2 regions of the Streptomyces sp. NPDC058246 genome follow, and region 1 is predicted to be linked to the other one. Evidence: riboswitches for the same ligand, from Rfam matches in the RefSeq annotation. Region 1 holds a riboswitch; the other holds the start of a gene.

The links. Region 1 has a riboswitch for ZMP and ZTP ahead of ACFVXA_RS04480 (glycine hydroxymethyltransferase). Riboswitches for the same ligand answer to the same signal wherever they lie in the genome.
Region 2: linked by a shared signal. The riboswitch ahead of ACFVXA_RS22105 (bifunctional 5,10-methylenetetrahydrofolate dehydrogenase/5,10-methenyltetrahydrofolate cyclohydrolase) and the one ahead of ACFVXA_RS04480 (glycine hydroxymethyltransferase) in region 1 are both predicted to bind ZMP and ZTP.

The regions. Positions count from the first base shown of each region.
Region 1 covers NZ_JBHVWZ010000002.1:435,737-446,357, forward strand. Annotated here, with positions in the region: gene ACFVXA_RS04470 (glutathionylspermidine synthase family protein) at 1-655, shown strand, start outside; gene rocD (ornithine--oxo-acid transaminase) at 667-1,881, opposite strand; ZMP/ZTP riboswitch at 2,092-2,180, shown strand; gene ACFVXA_RS04480 (glycine hydroxymethyltransferase) at 2,215-3,663, shown strand; gene ACFVXA_RS04485 (hypothetical protein) at 3,687-4,388, opposite strand; gene ACFVXA_RS04490 (hypothetical protein) at 4,428-5,306, opposite strand; gene ACFVXA_RS04495 (RNA polymerase sigma factor) at 5,299-5,868, opposite strand; gene trpS (tryptophan--tRNA ligase) at 6,014-7,027, shown strand; gene ACFVXA_RS04505 (2'-5' RNA ligase family protein) at 7,291-7,875, shown strand; gene ACFVXA_RS04510 (decaprenylphospho-beta-D-erythro-pentofuranosid-2-ulose 2-reductase) at 7,901-8,656, opposite strand; gene ACFVXA_RS04515 (FAD-binding oxidoreductase) at 8,808-10,157, opposite strand; gene ACFVXA_RS04520 (hypothetical protein) at 10,282-10,419, opposite strand; gene ACFVXA_RS04525 (phosphatase PAP2 family protein) at 10,369-10,621, shown strand, end outside.
Region 2 covers NZ_JBHVWZ010000015.1:295-10,915, reverse strand. Annotated here, with positions in the region: gene ACFVXA_RS22165 (gas vesicle protein) at 1-267, opposite strand, end outside; gene ACFVXA_RS22160 (gas vesicle protein GvpG) at 283-525, opposite strand; gene ACFVXA_RS22155 (GvpL/GvpF family gas vesicle protein) at 555-1,268, opposite strand; gene gvpJ (gas vesicle protein GvpJ) at 1,272-1,775, opposite strand; gene ACFVXA_RS22145 (gas vesicle protein) at 1,805-2,155, opposite strand; gene ACFVXA_RS22140 (histone protein) at 2,412-3,323, shown strand; gene ACFVXA_RS22135 (SRPBCC family protein) at 3,327-4,319, shown strand; gene ACFVXA_RS22130 (CsbD family protein) at 4,480-4,764, opposite strand; gene ACFVXA_RS22125 (hypothetical protein) at 4,864-5,208, opposite strand; gene ctaD (cytochrome c oxidase subunit I) at 5,214-6,899, opposite strand; gene ACFVXA_RS22115 (RNA polymerase sigma factor) at 7,005-7,568, shown strand; gene ACFVXA_RS22110 (CU044_5270 family protein) at 7,561-8,535, shown strand; gene ACFVXA_RS22105 (bifunctional 5,10-methylenetetrahydrofolate dehydrogenase/5,10-methenyltetrahydrofolate cyclohydrolase) at 8,555-9,439, opposite strand; ZMP/ZTP riboswitch at 9,464-9,550, opposite strand; gene ACFVXA_RS22100 (nuclear transport factor 2 family protein) at 10,025-10,390, opposite strand; gene ACFVXA_RS22095 (hypothetical protein) at 10,564-10,621, shown strand, end outside.

The DNA.
Region 1 (10,621 bases):
CGCGCACTCCGCCGCCGACGAACTCGGCGAGGACCTGATGACGGTCGCCTATCTGAAGGAGACCGCCGAACAGGCCGGCCTGGACACCGACTGGATCTCCATGGAGGAGATCGGCTGGGACCCGCTCTCCGGCCGCTTCGTCGACAACCAACTCCGCTTCATCCGCAGCTGCTTCAAGCTCTACCCCTGGGAGTGGCTCACCACCGACCGCTTCGCCGGCCACGTCCTGGACACCCTCGACAACGGCGGCGGCACGGGCAGCACCCTGTGGATCGAGCCCGTCTGGAAGATGCTTCTCTCCAACAAGGCCCTCCTCGCCATCCTCTGGGAGCTCTACCCGGACCACCCGAACCTCCTCCCCGCCTACCTCGACGGCCCCCGCGAACTGGCCCGCACCACGGGCTACGTCGCCAAGCCCCTCCTCGGCCGCGAGGGCGCCGGGGTGACGGTCCACGAACCGGGCGCCGCCCCCGTCGTACGCGCCGACGAGCCCTGCTGCTACCAGGAGCTGGCGCCCCTGCCCGCCTTCGACGGCAACCGGGTCGTCCTCGGCGCCTGGGTCGTCGAGGACGAGTCGGCGGGCCTCGGCATCCGCGAGTCCGCCGGCCTGATCACCGACGAGTACGCCCGCTTCCTGCCGCACGTGATCCTCTGACGCGAGGCTCCCTACGCCCCCAGTACGGCGCGGAGCTGGGCGAGCCCCCAGTCCAGGTCCTCCTTGCTGATGACCAGGGGCGGGGCGATCCGGACCGTGACACCGTGGGTGTCCTTGACGAGGACACCGCGGTCCATCAGCTTCTCCGAGATCTCCCGCCCCGTGCCGTACTCGGGGGCGATGTCGACACCCGCCCACAGCCCGCGCCCGCGCACCTGTGTCACATGGCCCGTGCTCGTCAACAGACCGAGCTCATGGTGCAGATGCTCGCCGAGCTCGGCGGCCCGCCGCTGGAACTCACCCGACCGCAGCATCGCGATCACCTCCAGCGCCACCGCACAGGCCAGCGGATTCCCGCCGAACGTCGACCCGTGCTGCCCGGGCCGGAACACCCCGAGCACCTCGCCGCTCGACACCACCGCCGAGACGGGTACCACCCCACCGCCGAGCGCCTTGCCCAGCACATACATGTCGGGCACCACCCCCTCGTGCTCGCACGCGAAGGTCCTGCCCGTCCGCCCCAGCCCCGACTGGATCTCGTCCGCGATGAACAGCACGTTCCGCTCCCGCGTCACTTCCCGCACGCCCTGGAGATAACCGGGCGGCGGCACCAGCACCCCCGCCTCGCCCTGAATCGGCTCCAACAGCACGGCGACGGTCTCCTCGCCGACCGCCTCCCGCAACGCCGCCAGATCCCCGTACGGCACGATGTCGAAGCCCGGCGTGAACGGCCCGAAGTCCTCCCGCGCCTCCGCGTCCGTGGAGAAGCTGATGATCGTCGTCGTACGGCCGTGGAAGTTGTCGCCCGCCACGACGATCCGCGCGCTCCCGTCCGGGACGCCCTTGACCCGGTACCCCCACTTGCGGGCCGTCTTCACCGCGGTCTCCACCGCCTCCGCGCCCGTGTTCATCGGCAGCACCATCTCCATGCCGCAGAGCGCCGCCAGCTCCCGGCAGAAGTCCGCGAAACGGTCGTGATGGAACGCCCTCGACGTCAGTGTCACCCGCTCCAGCTGCGCCTTCGCCGCCGCGATCAGCCGCCGGTTGCCATGTCCGAAATTCAGCGCCGAGTATCCGGCCAGCAGGTCGAGGAAGCGGCGCCCCTCGACATCCGTCATCCACGCCCCGTCCGCCGTCGCCACGACGACCGGCAGCGGGTGGTAGTTGTGCGCGCTGTGCGCGTCGGCCGAGGCGATGAACGCCTCCGTCGTCTCCGTAGCGGTCACGGGATCTCCGTTTCTTGCGGCACGTTCCCGCGGCACGGGGAGTGGGGCGGGCGGGTGAGTACGGGCACGGGGGAGTGGGGCGGGCGGGTGAGTACGGGCGGCCGGACACGGACGGCCGGTCATGGACGGCCGGACTCATGGCTCATTTCCTATCGTCGCTCGCATGGTGGACGGGGGAACCCGGTGATCCGGCGCGCCCGGTAGGCTGACGGGCGGGGCCGTGACTGGCGCGCTGGGATGGGACCGACCATCGGGGAGCGGCTCCGGACGAATGTGTGCCGTGCGCCTGGGCCGAACCGTGAACGCTGAACGCCACGCCGTCCGGAGGCCGACATGCCAGAGCAGCCCCTCTCCACCGAGTCCACCGCCTTCCGCAGCGCCCTGGAAGTGATTCGGGCCGTCGAGCCCCGCGTCGCCGACGCCATCGGCCAGGAAGTCGCCGACCAGCGCGACATGCTCAAACTGATCGCCTCCGAGAACTACGCTTCCCCGGCCACCTTGCTGGCCATGGGCAACTGGTTCAGCGACAAGTACGCCGAGGGCACCATCGGCCGCCGCTTCTACGCCGGCTGTCGCAACGTCGACACCGTCGAAGCCCTCGCCGCCGAGCACGCCCGCGAACTCTTCGGCGCCGAGCACGCCTACGCCCAGCCGCACTCCGGCATCGACGCCAACCTCGTCGCCTTCTGGGCCGTCCTCGCCGCCCGCGTCGAGGCCCCCGCCCTGGAGCGGGCCGGCGTCCGCAACGTCAACGACCTCTCCGAGGCCGACTGGGCCGAGCTCCGCCAGGCCTTCGGCAACCAGCGCATGCTCGGCATGTCCCTGGACGCCGGCGGTCACCTCACCCACGGCTTCCGCCCGAACATCTCCGGCAAGATGTTCGACCAGCGTTCCTACGGCACCGACCGTGCCACCGGCCTCATCGACTACGAGGCACTGCGCACCTCCGCCCGTGAGTTCAAGCCCCTGATCATCGTCGCCGGCTACTCGGCGTATCCGCGGCTCGTGAACTTCCGGATCATGCGCGAGATCGCCGACGAGGTCGGCGCCACGCTCATGGTCGACATGGCGCACTTCGCCGGTCTCGTCGCGGGCAAGGTCCTCACCGGCGACTTCGACCCGGTCCCGCACGCCCCCATCGTCACCACCACCACCCACAAGTCGCTCCGCGGCCCGCGCGGCGGCATGGTGCTGTGCGACGAGACCCTCGCAGAGCAGGTCGACCGCGGCTGCCCGATGGTCCTCGGCGGCCCCCTTCCGCATGTCATGGCCGCCAAGGCCGTCGCGCTCGCCGAGGCCCGCCGCCCCGAGTTCCGCGACTACGCCCAGGCCGTCGTCGACAACTCCCGCGCCCTCGCCGAGGGCCTGATGCGCCGCGGCGCCACGCTGGTCACCGGCGGCACCGACAACCACCTCAACCTGATCGACGTCGCCTCCTCCTACGGCCTCACCGGCCGCCAGGCCGAGTCCGCGCTCCTCGACTCGGGCATCGTCACCAACCGCAACGCCATCCCCGCCGACCCCAACGGCGCCTGGTACACCTCCGGAATCCGCATCGGCACGCCCGCGCTGACCACCCGTGGTCTGGGCACGACCGAGATGGACGAGATCGCCGGTCTGATCGACCGCGTCCTCACCGCCGCCGAGCCCGGCACCACCGCCAAGGGCAGCCCGTCCAAGGCCCAGCACGTCCTGGACCCGAAGATCTCCGACGAGATCTCGCACCGGGCCACCGACCTGCTCACCGGCTTCCCGCTCTACCCGGAGATCGACCTCGGCTGACGCGCCCGGCGCCCCACCCGGGGCTACAAGTCGATCAGCTCCTGTCGTGGTTCCCGCGGTGGTCCGGCATCCTCACGCCGGGCCGCCGCGCGGCGTATCAGCAGGGTGCCGCCCACACCGAGGATCAGGCCCGCCGCCAGCCCTGCCATCGCCCATCTCGGGTGCTCCGCCGCTGCGGGTTCCGTGACACTCGCCGGAGCGCTCACCGGCCCGAACAGGCCCGACTGCTCCTCCAACTGGTCGAACACCGAGCGCGGCGCCCGATGCCAGCGGATGTCGTCGTCCGCCACGTCGGGTGAGGGATCCGACCGCACCCAGGGCGTGCCGTCCGCCGCGACGAACACCTGGTCCGCACGCTCGATGGCGACATCCCCGCCGGGCGCTCTGCTGGTCTGCGGCCAGCCCCCGACCCCGCTCAGGCCCCAGATCACGGTGGCCCGCACCGGCGGGTAGTGCCCCGCCGCCCACGCCTCGGGCACCCGCTCCGTCCCCGTGTATCTGGGCGCCAGCAACCGCCAGAGCCGGACGAAGTCCTCCTCCCCTACGTGCAGTACGGTCGTCCGCCCCGTGTCACCGGCGATGACCAGGGCCAGATCCGGGGTGTCGGCCTTCGCGTACGCAGTCGTGCCCCCCGAGGCGTGCGCTCGCGGTGCGGCGAGCGCGGTCAGCGCCATGGAGACCAGCACCAGGAGCCACAACCTCGCTCGTCCGACCTGGAACCTCATCCGTCCCCCCTCATCCGTCCCCCCCTCATCGGTCCCCCATCAGTGGTTCAGCGACTTCGCCATCTCCACGGCCCGTGCCTTCGACGCCACCCCCTCGAGCCGGAGGGTGGTGTCACCGCCCTGCATCCACAGCAGCGTGGGCCCCGCGGTCCGCTCGGAGCGGGTGAAGCGGTCGCCCTCCGCGTCGATCAGCCAGAAGCTCAGCAGATGTGGCTTCGCGAACCACAGCGCCTGAGGGGCGTAGTCCTCGGCTCCGCCCAGCGGCACCCACTCCGGTGGCTCCCGCACGGTCTTGGTGAAGCCCATGTCCAGCCCCGCCGGATACTCGTCCAGCCGGACCGTGCCTCCATGATCGCGCCAGCACAGGCTCATCAGGAGCCGCCCCTTCGGCTCGCGCGTCACCGTCACCGCGTCCGGCACCCCGAGCGCGTCGGGCACAAGGGGCGCGAACCCGGCCCGCCGCCCCGCCTCCGCCAATGTCATCGACGGCCCGCAGCCGGGCACGCGGGCCCCGGGCGAGGGCACCGCCGACGGGTCGTACCGCACCTCGACCCCGCCGAAGCCGAACCACTCGACGACCGCGGCACGCACCGGAGGCGTGAGCACGAGCACCGTCAGCAGACCGCACAGACCCGCGCCCAGCGCGCGCCGACGCGCCCGCGCCCAGCGGCGCACCGCCCTCAGCCGCTCGCGGGGCCCCGGCGGCTCGGCCACCGGGACCGGGATCCTCTCGGCGAGTATCCGCTCCAGCACCCGCTCGACCATCGACTCGCTGCCGGCCGCCCCCGGCCCGTCCAGCGACCGCCCCAGCGCCCGCAGCTCCTCCGGCAGCCGCGCGCCACCCGCACGGGCACCCCGGCCGCCGTCACCGGTCGGCTCCGGGTCCACCGCACCCCCCTCCTCGTACCGCTCACTCATGATCATCACCCCCTTTCCGAGGATCTCCGGGTCCCAAGCCCGGCAGCAGTCGGCCCAGCTTGCGCAGGGCGCGGTTGAGGCGGGACTTCACCGTGCCGCGTGGCCAGCCCAGGGCCTGGGCCGTCTCCGGTTCGTCCATCTCCAGGAGGTAGCGGTACGTGACGACGAGGCGGTGCTCCTCGCTCAGCTGCTCCAGGGCGGCCAGCAACGCAGCACGGCGCTCCGTCTCCAGCGCCGCGACCGCCGGGTCCGCCGATTCCGGTATCAGCGGCTCCGCCTCCGCGAACGCCGCCTCGCGGCCGGCCAGCGTCCGCCGGCGCACCGCCGTCCGCACTGTGTTCCGCGTCTCATTGGCGACGATCGAGAGCAGCCACGGCTTGAACGCCGCGTCGTCCCTGTAGCGCCCCAGCGAGCAGTACGCCTTGATGAAGGCCTGCTGCACCACGTCCTCCGCGTCCGCCCCCGCCCCGAGCGCCCTGGCCGCCCTGATCGCGATGCCCGTATGGGCACGGACCAGCTCCGCGTACGCCTCCGGCTCTCCGGCGCGTACGCGTGCGATCACCGCGGCCTCGTCGACGACGATGCGGCCCCCCTCCCGCGTCCTCACACTCTTGCTACACCGCCCGAGGCCGATCGGTTCCCACCCGTGTCCCCTCAGTTTCCGACCAGTTCCGGACCGGGCGCCCACACCTGAGAGAATGGTGAGCATGGCTTCAGACCGTCCCCGTGTGCTCTCCGGAATCCAGCCCACCGCAGGCTCGTTCCACCTCGGCAACTACCTTGGCGCCGTCCGCCAGTGGGTGGCCCTGCAGGAGTCCCACGACGCGTTCTACATGGTCGTCGACCTGCACGCGATCACCATTCCGCAGGACCCCGCGGACCTGCGCGCCAACACCCGGCTCGCCACCGCGCAGCTGCTCGCCGCGGGTCTCGACCCGGACCGCTGCACCCTCTTCGTGCAGAGCCACGTCCCCGAGCACGCCCAGCTCGCCTGGATCATGAACTGCCTCACCGGCTTCGGCGAGGCGAGCCGCATGACCCAGTTCAAGGACAAGTCCGCCAGGCAGGGCGCCGAGCGCGCCTCGGTCGGCCTCTTCACGTACCCGATCCTCCAGGTCGCGGACATCCTGCTCTACCAGGCCAACGAGGTCCCGGTCGGCGAGGACCAGCGCCAGCACATCGAGCTCACCCGCGACCTCGCCGAGCGTTTCAACGGCCGTTTCGGCGAGACCTTCACGGTCCCGAAGCCGTACATCCTCAAGGAGACGGCGAAGATCTTCGATCTCCAGGAACCGTCGATCAAGATGAGCAAGTCGGCGTCGACTCCGAAGGGCCTCATCAACCTGCTCGACGAGCCGAAGGCCACCGCCAAGAAGGTCAAGAGCGCGGTCACCGACACGGACACCGTCATCAGGTATGACGCGGAGCAGAAACCGGGTATCAGCAATCTGCTGACCATCTACTCGACCCTCACCGGAACCGGTATCGCGGAACTGGAGCAGCAGTACGCCGGTAAGGGCTACGGTGCGCTCAAGACGGACCTCGCCGAGGTCATGGTCGACTTCGTGACGCCGTTCCGGGAACGCACCCAGCAGTATCTGGACGACCCGGAGACGCTCGACTCGATCCTGGCCAAGGGTGCCGAGAAGGCGCGTGCCGTCGCCGCGGAGACGCTCTCCCAGGCGTACGACAAGGTCGGCTTCCTGCCCGCCAAGCACTGACGAACGAGACCGCCGCCGCCGTACGGCAGCCGACACCGCTGTCGCACGACAGCGGCACGGCGGCCCCTACCACAGCCTGTTCGGCAGTCCGTACGAGACGAGCGCGACACTCGTACGGCCGCCGAAGGCGGGCCACACCGCCGTACAGTCGATAGCCGAACCCGCCGAGCAGCCACCCCTGCCCGCGCGGAAGGCACCGGCCCTTAGAACCTTCGAGAACTTCGAGACCTCCGAGAACTTCGAGAACAACGACAGGAGACGACGTGGGGACCGTAACGATCGGCGTGTCGATCGCGGTCCCGGAGCCTCACGGCAGCCTGCTCCAGGAGCGGCGCGCGGGCTTCGGCGACCCCGCGGCTTCCGGCATCCCCACGCATGTCACCCTGCTGCCGCCGACGGAGGTCGACGACTCGGCGCTGCCCGCGATCGAGGCGCATCTCGTCGAGGTCGCGGGGGCCGGGCGCCCCTTCCCGATGCGGTTGTCAGGGACGGGCACCTTCCGCCCCCTGTCGCCCGTCGTGTACGTACGGGTCGTCGAGGGCGCCGAGGCCTGCACCTGGCTGCAGAAGCAGGTCCGGGATGCCTCCGGGCCCGTCGCGCGCGGGCTGCAGTTCCCGTACCACCCGCACGTCACCGTGGCGCACGGGATCGACGACGCGGCGATGGACCGGGCCTTCGAGGAACTGTCCGGGTACGAGGCCGACTGGCCCTGCACCGGATTCGCGCTCTACGAGCAGGGCGCGGACGGCGTCTGGCGCAAGCTCCGCGAGTTCACCTTCGGCGGCACGGTGGTGCCCCCGCAGGCCTGCGCGCCCGAGCGGGACGCCACACTGCCGGCGCGCCAGTAGCCCCGTCACGTTTTCCGGCGGTACGTCAGATCGGCAGCCGCCGGAACACCGGTCGCGGTACGTGCCGCAGCGCCGACATCACCAGCCGCAGTGTCCCCGGTACCCACACCGTCTCCGAGCGGCGTCGCAGCCCCGCCTCGACGGCCGTGGCGACCGCCTCCGGGGTGGTCGCCAGTGGTGTCTGCGGCAGGCCCGCCGTCATCCTCGTACGGACGAACCCGGGGCGTACGACCATCACATGCACGCCCGTGCCGTGCAGCGCGTCGCCCAGACCCTGCGCGAAGGCGTCCAGGCCCGCCTTGCTGGAGCCGTAGATGAAGTTGGAGCGGCGGGCGCGCTCGCCGGCCACCGAGGAGAGCACCACCAGGGAGCCGTGTCCCTGGGACTGGAGTGCCCGCGCGCACACCAGGCCGGCGGACACCGCGCCCGTGTAGTTGGTCTGGGCGACCCGCACCGCCGCGACGGGCTCCCGCTCGTCGCGCGCCTGGTCGCCGAGGACTCCGAACGCGAGCAGCACCATGTCGATGTCGCCCTCCGAGAAGACCTTGCCGAGCACGGCCTCGTGGGACTCGGGGTCGAGGGCGTCGAAGGCGACGGTGCGGGCGTCCGCGCCCATCGTGCGGAGCTGTTCGGCGGCCTGCTCCAGAGCGGGCGACGGCCGTCCGGCGAGCCACACCGTGCGGGTGCGCCGGACGATCAGGCGGCGCGCGGTGGCCAGCGCGATCTCGGACGTGCCGCCGAGGATCAGCAGGGACTGGGGGATGCCGAAGGCGTCCTTCATGACAGCTCCTAGAGACTGGGGACGGGGGGACTGGGGACTGGGGGCTTGGTGGGCCAGGGTCTGGAGACCAGGGGCCAGGGCTAGGGGCTAGGGACTAGGGACTAGGGACCCGGGGGCTAGGGACCGGGGATCAGGGACCAGGGGCCGGGGCCTAGAGGGCGAGGCGGCGGGACAGGTCCGAGGTGAAGACTCCTCGGGGGTCCGACTCCCGGCGCAGGGAACGGAAGTCATCGAGCCGTGGATACATCCCGGCCAGCAGCTCGGGCCGCAGCCGCGCGTCCTTGGCGAGGTACACCCGCCCGTCGGCCGCGGCCACCTCCTCGTCCAGTTCGTCGAGGAAGGTGCCGAGCCCCGGCAGGTTCGCGGGGATGTCCAGGGCGAGGGTCCAGCCCGGCATCGGGAACGAGAGCCAGCCCGGATCGGCCGTCCCGAAGCGCTTCAGTACGGCGAGGAAGGACGGGCACCGGCGCTGGGAGATGCGCTGCACGATCCGGCGCAGGGCCTCCTCACGCCCGTACCCGACGACGAACTGGTACTGCACGAAGCCGCCGCGCCCGTAGACGCGGTTCCAGTGCGGCACCCCGTCGAGGGGGTGGAAGAAGGTCGAGATCTTCATCAGTTCACCGGTACGCGCGCGTGGTGCCTTCCGGTACCAGAGCTCATTGAAGAGGCCCACCGCCGTACGCCCCAGGAGCCCTTCCGGCAGGAAGGCGGGCGCGGACGGGAACTGCGAGGGACGGAACGTCAACGGGTGTCTCCGCGCGCGTGGCGGCAGGGCGCCCAGGGGCGCGTGATCACCGCGGGTCAGCACCGAGCGCCCCATCGACGCCCCGCGCGCGAGCAGATCGATCCAGGCGACGGAGTAGCGGTAGTGGTGGTCCGTGGCGGCGAGGCGGGCCATCAAGTCGTCCAGATCCGCCGCGCGTTCCGTGTCGACGGACATCAGCGAGGTCTCGACGGGCAGGAGCTGGACGGTCGCCGTGAGGATCACGCCGGTCAGGCCCATGCCGCCGGCCGTGGCGTCGAAGAGGGGCGTGCCCCGGCCGACCGTACGGATCTCGCCGTCCGCGGTCAGCAGCTCGAAGGAGAGGACGTGCCGGGCGAACGAGCCCGACACATGGTGGTTCTTGCCGTGGATGTCCGCGCCGATCGCGCCGCCGACGGTCACATAGCGGGTCCCGGGCGTGACCGGCACGAACCAGCCGAGGGGCAGCAGGACTTCCATCAGCCGGTGCAGGGACACCCCCGCGTCGCACAGGACGGTGCCGCCCGCCGCGTCGATCGCGTGGATCCGGTCCAGGCCCGTCATGTCGAGCACGGCCCCGCCCGCGTTCTGGGCCGCGTCCCCGTAGGCCCGCCCGAGGCCCCGGGCGATGCCTCCGCGGGTCCCGCACTCCCGGACGGCGGCGGCGGCCTCCTCGTAGGTGCGCGGGCGGACCAGGCGGGCGGTGGTCGGGGAGGTGCGGCCCCAACCGGTGACGGAGACGGTGTCGGCAGGCATGACCGTGACCGTAGCGCCGGTATGGGTGCATAACGCCCCTATGTCCCCAGCCCTCACGGCTCCTCACCGAAATGGGTGATTAATGGGATGTCGTCATTAATTAACTCGGTTCTGCGCCCGCTCCCTAGAAGAGTGAGATCGCATGGACGACCTTGACGACCATGACTGCATGGATCGACGGCTCGACGTCGTCGGGCACCGACTTGATGGCATGGACGACCAACGTGATGACATGGATCGCCGACTGCTGTCGGCACTCCATGCGTGGGCCATGGACCAGCGCGTGGCGGCTGCCGCGCGCGCCCTGTCCTGGAGTGGGGAGCACGGCGCGCTGTGGCTCGCGGCGGGGCTCGCGGGGGCGGCCGTCGACCGGGAGCGGCGCGGCGCGTGGTTGCGCGCGACGGCGCTCACCGCCGCCGCGCACGCCGCCAGCATGGGTGTGAAACGAATCGTGCGCCGTCCGC
Region 2 (10,621 bases), on a different contig from region 1:
GTCGTGCTCCCACCAGTCGATGCCCATTTCCTTCGCCTTGTCGACGGACGCGACCAGCAGGCGCAGTTTGATGGTCAACAGCTCGATGTCGAGAAGGTTGATCTGGATGTCGCCCGCGATGACGATGCCCTTGTCGAGTACCCGTTCCAGAATGTCGGCGAGATTGGCGGAGGAACCCTGCCCGTAGGGCGGTGCCGCTCTGGACGGGTAGGAACCAAGCCTGTCGGCCAGGGGTTCGGTCACGGTGGCTGCCTCACGTTCCTTCATGCCGGATCAGCGGTGTCAGCCCTGCTGATGGGCCCGGATCTCCTCCAACCGGTCGAGCAGTTCGTCCTCGCGCCGGTCGAACGTGTCCTGGTCGATGTCCCCGGCGACGAGCCGCCGTTCGAGCTCCGCGAGTTCGTTGTGCACCGGTGCCGGGTCGTAGTACTCGTTCTCGGCCGCCTCCTTTACGCGGTCCACCACCCAGACGACGCCGCGCACGGGCGCCAGGGGAAGGGTGACGATCTGTGTGAACAGGCCCATGAGGGTTCGCTTCCTTCGGACGAGGTCGTTCAGACGAAGCTGTACGGGGGCAGGGGGCCGTTCAACCGGAAGGTGAAGTCGTCGCCCAGTTGGTGGGCGACACTCAACTCCGCGGTGAGGAATCGCTCCTCCTGCTCCCCGTTCACCAGAAACGACGTGCTGAGAAAATCCGAACCGGTCGGCTGGGAGGATTCGAGCTGCCGGGCGAAGGGACGCAGAGCTTCGACCACGCCGGCCGCCAGCGCCTCCTGCCGTGCCTGCACCTCCTGGGCGACCAGCTCACCGAGTCGCACCGGCGCCTCGGGGGCGGCGGTGCCGCCGCGGATGCTCTCATTGAGCTCTCGTGCCACGTCCGACTCCAGCAGAATCTGCCGCAACAGCGCGTCTTCGTCCTGCGACGCCTTGAGGTGGTACTCGACGCACCCTTCCAGTACGCGGAGCTTGTCCGTGTAGTCCTCGGCGTTCTGCTCCAGCGCGAGCCGCACGTCCTCGTCGTCGGTGGCCAGCAGGCCGAACCGCATGGGCAGCACGGTGCCGTCCGCCATGAGGCGCTGCTGCACCTCCTGGTGCGCGATGATGTCGCGGCGCTTGGGGCGCAGATCCTCCGGGGCATCGCTCACCACGGCGGACAGCGGTCCGGCCGTCACGGTCCGCAGGGCGGCCGGTGGCTCACCGACGCCGTGCAGATCATCGACGTGGAGCGGGTGCTGCTTGCCGGTGATGGAGTAGATGTATACGGCCATGGCTCATTCCTTCTCGCGCGACGAGCCCCTTTCGCGTTCACGTCGGGAGGTGCGCCGAACCGGCCGCCGTCGCCTCTCGACGGGTTCGCTTTCCCGGTCCTCGTCCTCGTCCTCTTCCTCGGCCTCGCCCTCCTCGTCGCTGTCACGGCCGGTGACACCTTTGACGGAATCGGTCACCGCTTCCACCGCGCCGGAGAGGGCCCCCTTGGACTTGCCCTTCGCTCCGCTCTCCACCGAATCTCCGACAATGTCGGTCAACTGGGTGGGTGCTTTTCTCCCGGACTCGAGGTCGAGACGGTTGCATGCCTCGGCGAAACGCAGGTAGGTGTCGACGCTGGCCACGACGATGCGAGCGTCGATCTTGAGGATTTCGATCCCCACCAGCGACACGCGGACGAACACGTCGATGACCAGTCCGCGGTCGAGAATGAGTTCCAGAACGTCATAGAGGCTGCCGGTGCCACCGCCCCGGGCGACACCACCTCCGCTTTGTGGCACCACTGTCATGGTGCCTCCCTTCACCGGCTCTGCCGTTCTCAGCTCAGCCGGTCGATCTGGCCGCGGGTATAGCGGCGGGTCCTTTCGTACCCCACCAGATCGCCTTCCTTGTCGAGCGTCACTCGGTAGGTAGCCATCACGCTGGTGGTTTCCGGGACGCGTTCCAGTTCGAGTACCTCCACATCGGCCTCCCAACCGGTCTCGGTCGGTTTCAGTGCCGAGACGGACTCGGGAGCCCGGCCGAGCAACTCCTGAAGTTGTCCGGCGGCGGAGCGTATGGCCCAGGCGGCGTTGCCCTTGCCGGAGCGGCGACGGGAGCCACCTGCGGTGTCTCCGTCGGAGCTGCGGCTCCTACCGCTGGACCGCCTCCGGGGTTCTGGTGCGGCCATGGTCTCTCCGGTGGTTCGGAGCGGGCGCCATATTCCACTTGCGAACCCTATAATTCCACCATAGAGAGATATATCTCGCCCGGGTGTGGATGACTTCGCGTGGACCTGCCCGGTGGGTTGCGCGGCGTGTCTGTGACACAGCGGGCTGTGAGACACGGCGCGGGCGATCCGCTCTCTGTCTCCAGCGCGGGTTGGGCTACGGAATGTTGGCCCCGATGCGGCGATTTCACCAGCCCTTTCCGAAGGGATCCGGCTCATGAACGACACGACCAAAGTCGGCCTCGCCGCCGCCGTCACAGCTGGCTATGTGCTCGGACGTGCGAAGAAAGGCCGTCTCGCTTTCGCCATGGCAACTTATGTCGCCGGCCGCCGCTTTGGGCTCGACCCTCAGCAGTTGATGACGACAGGACTGCGCAAACTCGGTGATGTTCCGGGGGTCGCCGAGCTGAACGAGCAGGTGCGCGGCGAACTGCTGGACGCCGGACGCAAAGCCCTGGCAGCCACCGCCGATCGGCGCCTCACCGACCTCGCCGACTCCCTCCACGAGCGCACGCTGCGCATAGGCCAGGAAAAGGACGAGGAGGAGGAAGGGGACGAGGACGAGTACGAAGAGGACGAGGAGGAGCCGGAGGAGGGCGAGGACCGCTACGAGGACGAGGAGGAAGAAGAAGAGGCGGAGGGCGAGGAGGAACCGGAGGGGGAACTGGAAGAAGAAGAGCCAGAGGAAGAGGAAGAGCCCGAGGAAGAGGAAGAGCCCGAGGAGGAGGAAGAGCCCGAGGAGGAGGAAGAAGAAGAGGAAGAGGCCGAGGAGGAACCGCCACGACGGCGCCGCCGCCCGACGGGAGCCGGCGCGAAGAAGCGCCCGGAAAAGCCCGCTCCCCGTAAGAAGGCCGCTCCTGCCAAGAAGGCCGCTCCTGCCAAGAAGGCGGCCCCCGCGAAGAAGTCCGCGGCGCACAGGCCCCCCGCCAAGAAGGCTGCCGCCAAGAAGTCGGCTCCGGCCAGGAAGACCGCGAAGAAGTCCTCACCGCCCGCCAAGAAGGCGGCGGCGAAGAGGCCGGCGGCCAAGAAGTCGACGACGAAGCGGGCGGCCGCGAAGAAGGCCCCGGCCAAGAAGGCGGCCCCGGCGAAAAAGACCGCCGCCAAGAAGACGACCGCGCGGCGGAGGTAGGTCATGGCCGAGAAAGAGCGTGACACCAATCGTGAGGAAGGGTCGGGTCTGGACCTGCTGCGGGACGAACTCGTCGACTTCCTCGGTGCGCAGGTGGGACATCTCGTCGACAAGGCGGGGGACAAGTTGGGGGATGTCACCGACGGGCTGCTCGACGTGGCCGAGAACGGGGGAACACTCGCCGGCGTCGGCGGCCGGATCCTCCAAGGCGACTCCCCGCTGAAGGCTTTCGTCGGTGAGAAGGGCAAGGGCCTCAAGGACAATGTGATGGACAAAGTCAAGAACGTCTTCGGCGGGGGAGGCGGGGGCAAGGCCGGCAGCACCAAGGTCATGAACATCATCGAGGTGCTGGACGTGGGTGTCCCGATCCGCGTGGCCTACAACTACTGGACGCAGTACGAGGAGTTCAGCGGCTTCACCAAAGGCGTACGCAGTGTGTCCAAGAACGACGAGACCGCCAGCGACTGGAAGGTGAAGGTCGGTCCCTCGACTCGCGGCTGGAAGGCCACAGTTCAGGAGCAGGTGCCGGACGAGCGCATCGTATGGAATTCCGAGGGCGCGAAAGGCACCACGCACGGCTGTGTCAGCTTCCATGAACTCACCCCCACTCTGACGCGCATCGTGCTCGTCGTCGAGTACCACCCCTCGGGCTTCTTCGAGAAGACCGGCAACCTGTGGCGAGCCCAAGGACGCCGTCTGCGGCTGGACTTCAAGAACTTCCAGCGCTATGTCACGTTCGCCGACGAGGAAGTCGAGGGCTGGCGCGGAGAGATCCGCGACGGCGAGGTGGTCAGGACCCACGAGGAAGCACTGGAAGAGGAGGAAGCGGAAGGGGAGGGCGAGGAGCAGGAGGAGTACGACGAAGAGGACGAGGAGACCCCCGACGAAGAGGAGGAAGGAGAGGAAGGAGAGGAAGGGGAGGAAGGGGAGGAAGAGGAGGAGTACGACGAGGAGGGGCCCGAGGGTGAGTACGACGAGGAGGAGGACGAGGCCTGACGCCGCCGCAATGGGGCGATGACCTCCTCGCCGCAGTGGGGCGATGACCTCTTCGCCCTCCTCCCTTGCCGGCCCCGCCTTTCGCCACAAGGCGCCGGTCACTGCTCAGGGGCTGCGCGTGCAGCGCGAGTTGACCGGCGTTACGGGCGACGGCCCCCGGTCAGTGCCCTGCCCGCCGGTGGAGCCGGTCGGTCGCCTTGTCGGTCATCTCGTGTGCTTTGGCGCGCAGTTGCTCGCGACGGCCGGACCGCTGCATGGATGAGTCACCCAGGCTCTTGCCGAGGGTCTCCTTCAGCTTGCCCTTGATCATGTGCATCTTCGCGTTGCTCTTGGTCATCACCATCGCCGCCCTCTCGAAGACGCCGGGGAACGCGGCCCGTCCAGGACCGATGTCTCTTTCTTCACCGTGCGCCCGTCCCCCGAGCGCCGCAACCGGCACGCCCATCCGCGGCGATGGTGCACGCGGGGATGCCGGCGATGGCACACGCGGGGGATGCCGGCGATGACGCACGCGGGGGTGTCACCCACGTGGTGGAAGGGGGCTCTAGGCCAGTGACACGGTCAGCAGCATGACCGTCGCCACGGCGAGGGCGGCACCGAGCAGACATCCCGCGCAGCACCGTCGTCGCAGCGCGCGATACCGTTCCTCGTACTCGGCCCGCATGTCCCTGCCGCGTCGCGCGGTGCGCTCCCAGGAACGCCGGGTGAGCGCCAGATGGCTCTCCTGGAAGCGAGCCTCCACCTCCTCCCGCTGCGTCTCCGTGAGCCAGGACAGTGATCGCGTGAATCGGACGGCTTCGGCGCGTCCCTCGGCACGAGCGGCCTCGATGAGGAGGTGACCCTCGAGCTCGTTGATCAGGGTGCCCGTATCGATCGGGCGGTCGTCCATGGCCGTCACCGCAGTTCCTTCCCGGCCGTCTCCGGCTGAGCGCCCGCGGCGGTGATGGCGGGGTGGTGCAGATCGAAGGCCGGCGACTCGGAACGGATGCGTGGCAGGGTGAGGAAGTTGTGCCGCGGAGGCGGGCAGGACGTCGCCCACTCCAGCGAACGTCCGTAGCCCCACGGGTCGTCGACCTCGATCTTCTCGCCGTATTTCGCGGTCTTCCAGATGTTGTAGAAGAACGGCAGGAAGGAGAGGCCGAGCACGAAGGAGGAAATGGTCGACACCGTGTTGAGGGCAGTGAGGTCTTCCACCGCCAGGTAGTCGGGGATCCGGCGCTGCATCCCGTTGGCACCCAGCCAGTGCTGGACGAGGAACGTGCCGTGGAAGCCCACGAACAGCGTCCAGAAGGTGATCTTTCCGAGCCGCTCGTCGAGCATTCTGCCGGTGAACTTCGGCCACCAGAAGTGGAATCCGGAGAACATCGCGAACACGACCGTACCGAAGATCACGTAGTGGAAGTGCGCCACCACGAAGTACGAGTCCGAGACGGGGAAGTCCATCGGCGGCGAGGCGAGCATCACGCCGGTCAGACCACCGAAAACGAAGGTGATCAGAAAACCGACCGCCCACAGCATCGGGGTCTCGAAGGACAGGGAACCCTGCCACATCGTGCCGATCCAGTTGAAGAACTTCACGCCCGTCGGGACGGCGATCAGGAACGTCATGAAGGAGAAGAACGGCAGCAGCACACCGCCGGTGACGTACATGTGGTGCGCCCAGACGGTGACCGAGAGCCCTGCGATCGCGATCGTGGCCCCGATGAGGCCCAGGTACCCGAACATCGGCTTGCGCGAGAACACCGGAATCACCTCACTGATGATTCCGAAGAAGGGCAGGGCGATGATGTACACCTCTGGATGGCCGAAGAACCAGAAGAGGTGTTGCCATAGCAGCGCGCCGCCATTCGCCGCGTCGAACACATGGGCACCGAACTTGCGGTCCGCCTCCAGGGCGAACAGCGCGGCCGCGAGGACCGGGAAGGCCAGCAGGACCAGCACACCGGTCAGCAGCACGTTCCACACGAAGATCGGCATGCGGAACATCGTCATGCCGGGAGCGCGCATGCAGATGATGGTGGTGATGAAGTTGATCGAGCCGAGGATCGTGCCGAAGCCGGAGAAGGCCAGACCCATGATCCACATGTCGGCGCCCACGCCCGGCGAATGCGCGGCGTCCGACAGGGGCGCATACGCGAACCATCCGAAGTCGGCGGCCCCCTGTGGCGTCAGAAACCCGCCGACGGCGATCAAAGAGCCGAAGAGATAGAGCCAGTAGGCCAGCATGTTCAGCCGTGGGAACGCCACGTCGGGTGCGCCGATCTGCAGCGGCATGATCCAGTTCGCGAAACCGGCGAACAGCGGCGTCGCGAACATCAGCAGCATGATCGTGCCGTGCATCGTGAACGCCTGGTTGAACTGCTCGTTCGACATGATCTGCAGCCCCGGCCGGGCCAGTTCGGCGCGCATCAGCAGCGCCATGACGCCGCCGACGCAGAAGAAGCCGAACGACGTGACCAGATACAGCGTGCCGATCGTCTTGTGGTCCGTGGTGGTCAGCCACCTCACCGCGGCGAGTCCGGGACGCCGCGCACGCACGGGACGGGGTGCGGGCAGCGCCGTGACAGTGTTGCTCTCCATGCCCCGCCTGTGTCCGGCGGCGCCCCCGCCGTCACACTGGAGCGGAGCGACGAGCGTCACATCGGCGGGTGTGACGATCACGGACCTGCCGGACACCTACGGATCATGAGCAACGACGAGACCTTCGCCGCTGCCTATCGCGAGCACTACTGGGCGGTCAGCCGCTATGTTGCGCGGCGACTGGACGGCCGGAGCAGTGATGTCGAGGAGGTGGTGGCGGAGGTCTTCACCGTCGCCTGGCGGCGCCGGTCCGATCTCCCGCCGGCACCCCTTCCCTGGCTGTACGGGGTGGCCCGGCGCTGTCTGGCCAATGCCGTACGCGGCTACGGGCGCCGCCGCAGGCTCGTCGACCGGCTCGGCAACGACGAGAGCGCGCACGGCACGCAGGTGGTGGCGGCCCCCGACTCCGAGGCACCGGGCGACTGGGTGCACGAGGCGTTGGCCCGGCTCTCCCCGGCCGACCAGGAAGTACTGCGGCTGACGGCGTGGGAGGAACTCGGCATCGACGAGGTCGCCGTCGCCCTCGACTGCGGGATCCGGGCCGCGGCGATGCGGCTGCACCGCGCCCGCCGCCGCCTCAGAGCCGAGATCGACCGCCTCCAGATCACCGTGGCCCCCGGCATCGAAGCGCCCCGCCGCGACACCCCGAAGGAGCACGGCCATGGCTGACGAACTCGAACTGCTGCGCCGCGCCAACCCGGTGTCACCCGGCGACCCCCGCTTCCACGACCGCCCGCTGGACCAGCACGCGGAACGCCGCCTGAGCCACCTGCTGTACGGCGAGCGCCCCCGCCGACTGCGCCGCTGGGTCTGCAGCGTCGGGACCGCGGCGGCCGTCGGCGCGGTCGTCCTCGCCCTCACGCTGTCGGGACCGACCACCACCCCCGCCGTGGCCGCCCCGCGCCCCCTGCTCATCGAGGCCGGCTCCACCGCCGTACCCCTGGACCGGCTCGCCGACCGTGCGGACGCGTCCGACAGCGCGCTTCCACCGCGCCAGGGCACCCACGTCCAGACCTGGAGCCTGAGCATGACCTCGGGACCCGGAGCCCGGCCGCCGGTCACGCTGCCCGAGGAACGCGTCGTGCGCTGGAAGGCCGACGGCAGCCACACGGAGCTCGTCGTGGCGACCGACCCGCGCCACCCGGGGAAACCGGTCATCACCGACGCCGACCCCGTCCCCCGCACGGTGGAGGACGGTCATGTCCTCAGCAGGCTGACGTACCCACCGAGTTGGAGCGATGCCCCGCCGCGGGCGCGGCCGCCGCACGACGCGCGGCGGCTGCGCGCCTACCTGGCGGAGATCGACCGGACCGGGCCGCTGGACACGCCCCACCTCCTGGACGCCGTCTCCCAGTTGCTGGACAACTGGACGCTCGGCACCCGCGAGACCGCCGCGCTCGCCCGCGTCCTCGCCGACGCGAAGGGCCTGCGCCCGGCCGGAGCCGTCACCGACCGGCTGGGCCGCCACGGGCAGGCGTACGTGTACGACGACACGGCCCGCTCCGGCCGCCGGATGCTGATCCTGGATCCGGCGACCGGCGCGGTCCTCGGCCTGGAGGACACCGTCACCAAGGCCGATCCCGAGTACGGCGTCAAGGCCGGCGACGTGATGTCGTACCGCGCGTGGATGCGCTGAGGCGGGGCAAAGTGCCGTCTCAGACGCCGAGTTGGTGCTCGGCCCCGGTCACGGTCTGCTCCAGCAGGACCGCGATCGTCATCGGGCCGACGCCACCCGGCACCGGTGTGATCAGCCCGGCCCGGGTGACGGCGGTGTCGAAGTCGACGTCGCCGACGTTCCCGGGGTTGTAGCCCGCGTCGATCACGACGGCTCCCGGCTTGATGTCCTCGCCGCGGATCAGCCGGGGGCGTCCCACGGCGGCCACCACGATGTCCGCCTCGCGCACGACCGAGGACAGATCCGTCGTCCGCGAGTGGCAGTAGGTCACCGTGGCGTCGCGCCCCAGCAGCAGCATGCCGACCGGCTTGCCGAGGATCGCGCTGCGGCCCACGACGACGGCCCGCTTGCCCGCCGGGTCCACGTCGTACGCGTCCAGGAGCCGCATGATGCCGCCGGGCGTGCAGGACACGAAGCCGGGCAGACCGAAACTCATCGCCGAGTAGGAGCTCAGCGTCACGCCGTCGACGTCCTTCTCCGGGGCGATGGCCTCGAACGCCGCGCGCTCGTCGATGTGCGAGCCGACGGGGTGCTGGAGCAGGATGCCGTGCACGGTCGGGTCGCCGGACAGCGCCTCCAGCGTGGCGACCAGTTCGGCCGTCGTGGTGTCGGCGGGCAGCGTGACGTGGCGGGACTCGATACCGGCCTTGCGGCTGCGGTGCTGCTTCATCCGGACGTAGGTGACCGAGGCGGGATCCTCGCCGACCAGCACCGTCGCGAGACACGGAGCCGCTCCGGTACGGTCCTTGAGGTCGGCCGCGCGCCGGGCGGTCTCCTCGACGACGCGGCGCGCGAGACCTGCGCCGTCCATGAGCCGGGCCTGCGTGTCGGGCTGGGGCTGGGACGTGATGCGGGACTGGGGCATGAGCTCCTCCTGAGCGTCGCTGAAAACAAACGCCCAGGCGCGCGGCAAAGACCCCTTCGTCAGGCCGCTCCCCGGTGGTACTCCACCTCAGCGCCAGTCACGGCCCGCAGACCAGCGTAGCCGGTGCGACCACCTGCGGGAGGGCCCGGCCGGGGTCGTCGTGGCGCGGCCTCAGAAAGCCGAGGCAGCTGCAGCGCGGCCCCAGAAAACCGAGGCAGCTGCAGCGCGGCCCCAGAAAACCGAGGTAGCCGCAGCGCGGCCTCAGAGAGCCGAGGCAGCTGCAGCGCGGCCTCAGAAAGCCGAGTCCCGACGGTCGTGCGGAGTCAGCCCGCCGACCGCCGTCGGGTACGGGCGCGGTTCACCGGCGCCGGATCCGAAGCGTTCGAGGAGTACGCGGAGTCGGAAGACGAGGGCGAGAACGCATCGCTCGCAGTGCTGAGCCCAGCAGAGAGGCGGAAGCTCGCAGACCCGCCGCGGAAACCGGTCGTGGCAGCCGAGTGCGCGGATGCGACCGGCCCATCGCCGCACCCGCCGAGAAGGTCCAGGTCACACGGGACCTGACCTGGACCTTCGGCCAGTTCCTTCCTACTCGTCCCATGCCTGGAGCAGCGTCTGCTCGACGATCTTGCCGTTGCGCAGCGACATCATCGAAGCTGCCAGCACCCGCACACCGTCCGGGTACTCGCAGGACTCGGTGAAGGCGACGTGGTCGCCCTGGATGATGCACTCTTCCAGTTTGTGCGTCATGTCCCGGCTGTAGACGTCGTTGAGCATGTCGCCGATCTCGCCGCGACCGTGTTTGACCATCGGGTGACTGGGCTGGGTGTTGCGGTCGACGATGCGTAGTTCCGCGTCGTCGGCGTAGAGCGACAGCAGATCTGTCGCGCTGTGTCCTTCTATGCCCCGGCGTAGCACTTCGGTGTCGAAGGCGGGGGCTGGCGCGGTGGCCATGGTGACCTCCTTGGCAGGCCGCGGCCCAGCGAGGAGTGGGCCGCGAAGGGCCTCTCCCTTCCGAGACTCCTACGGCGCGGGGCCCACGGCAAGCGGAGCGGCCCGATGCGCCTGACGGGTGAGCGGTGCGGGAGGGCCGTGTCCGCCGGGGGAGCGGAGCCGTTGCTGAAAGCATGATCTCAACACGACGTATGGTCGCCGCCGTTGGTCTCGCCATCGGTGTCACGGGCC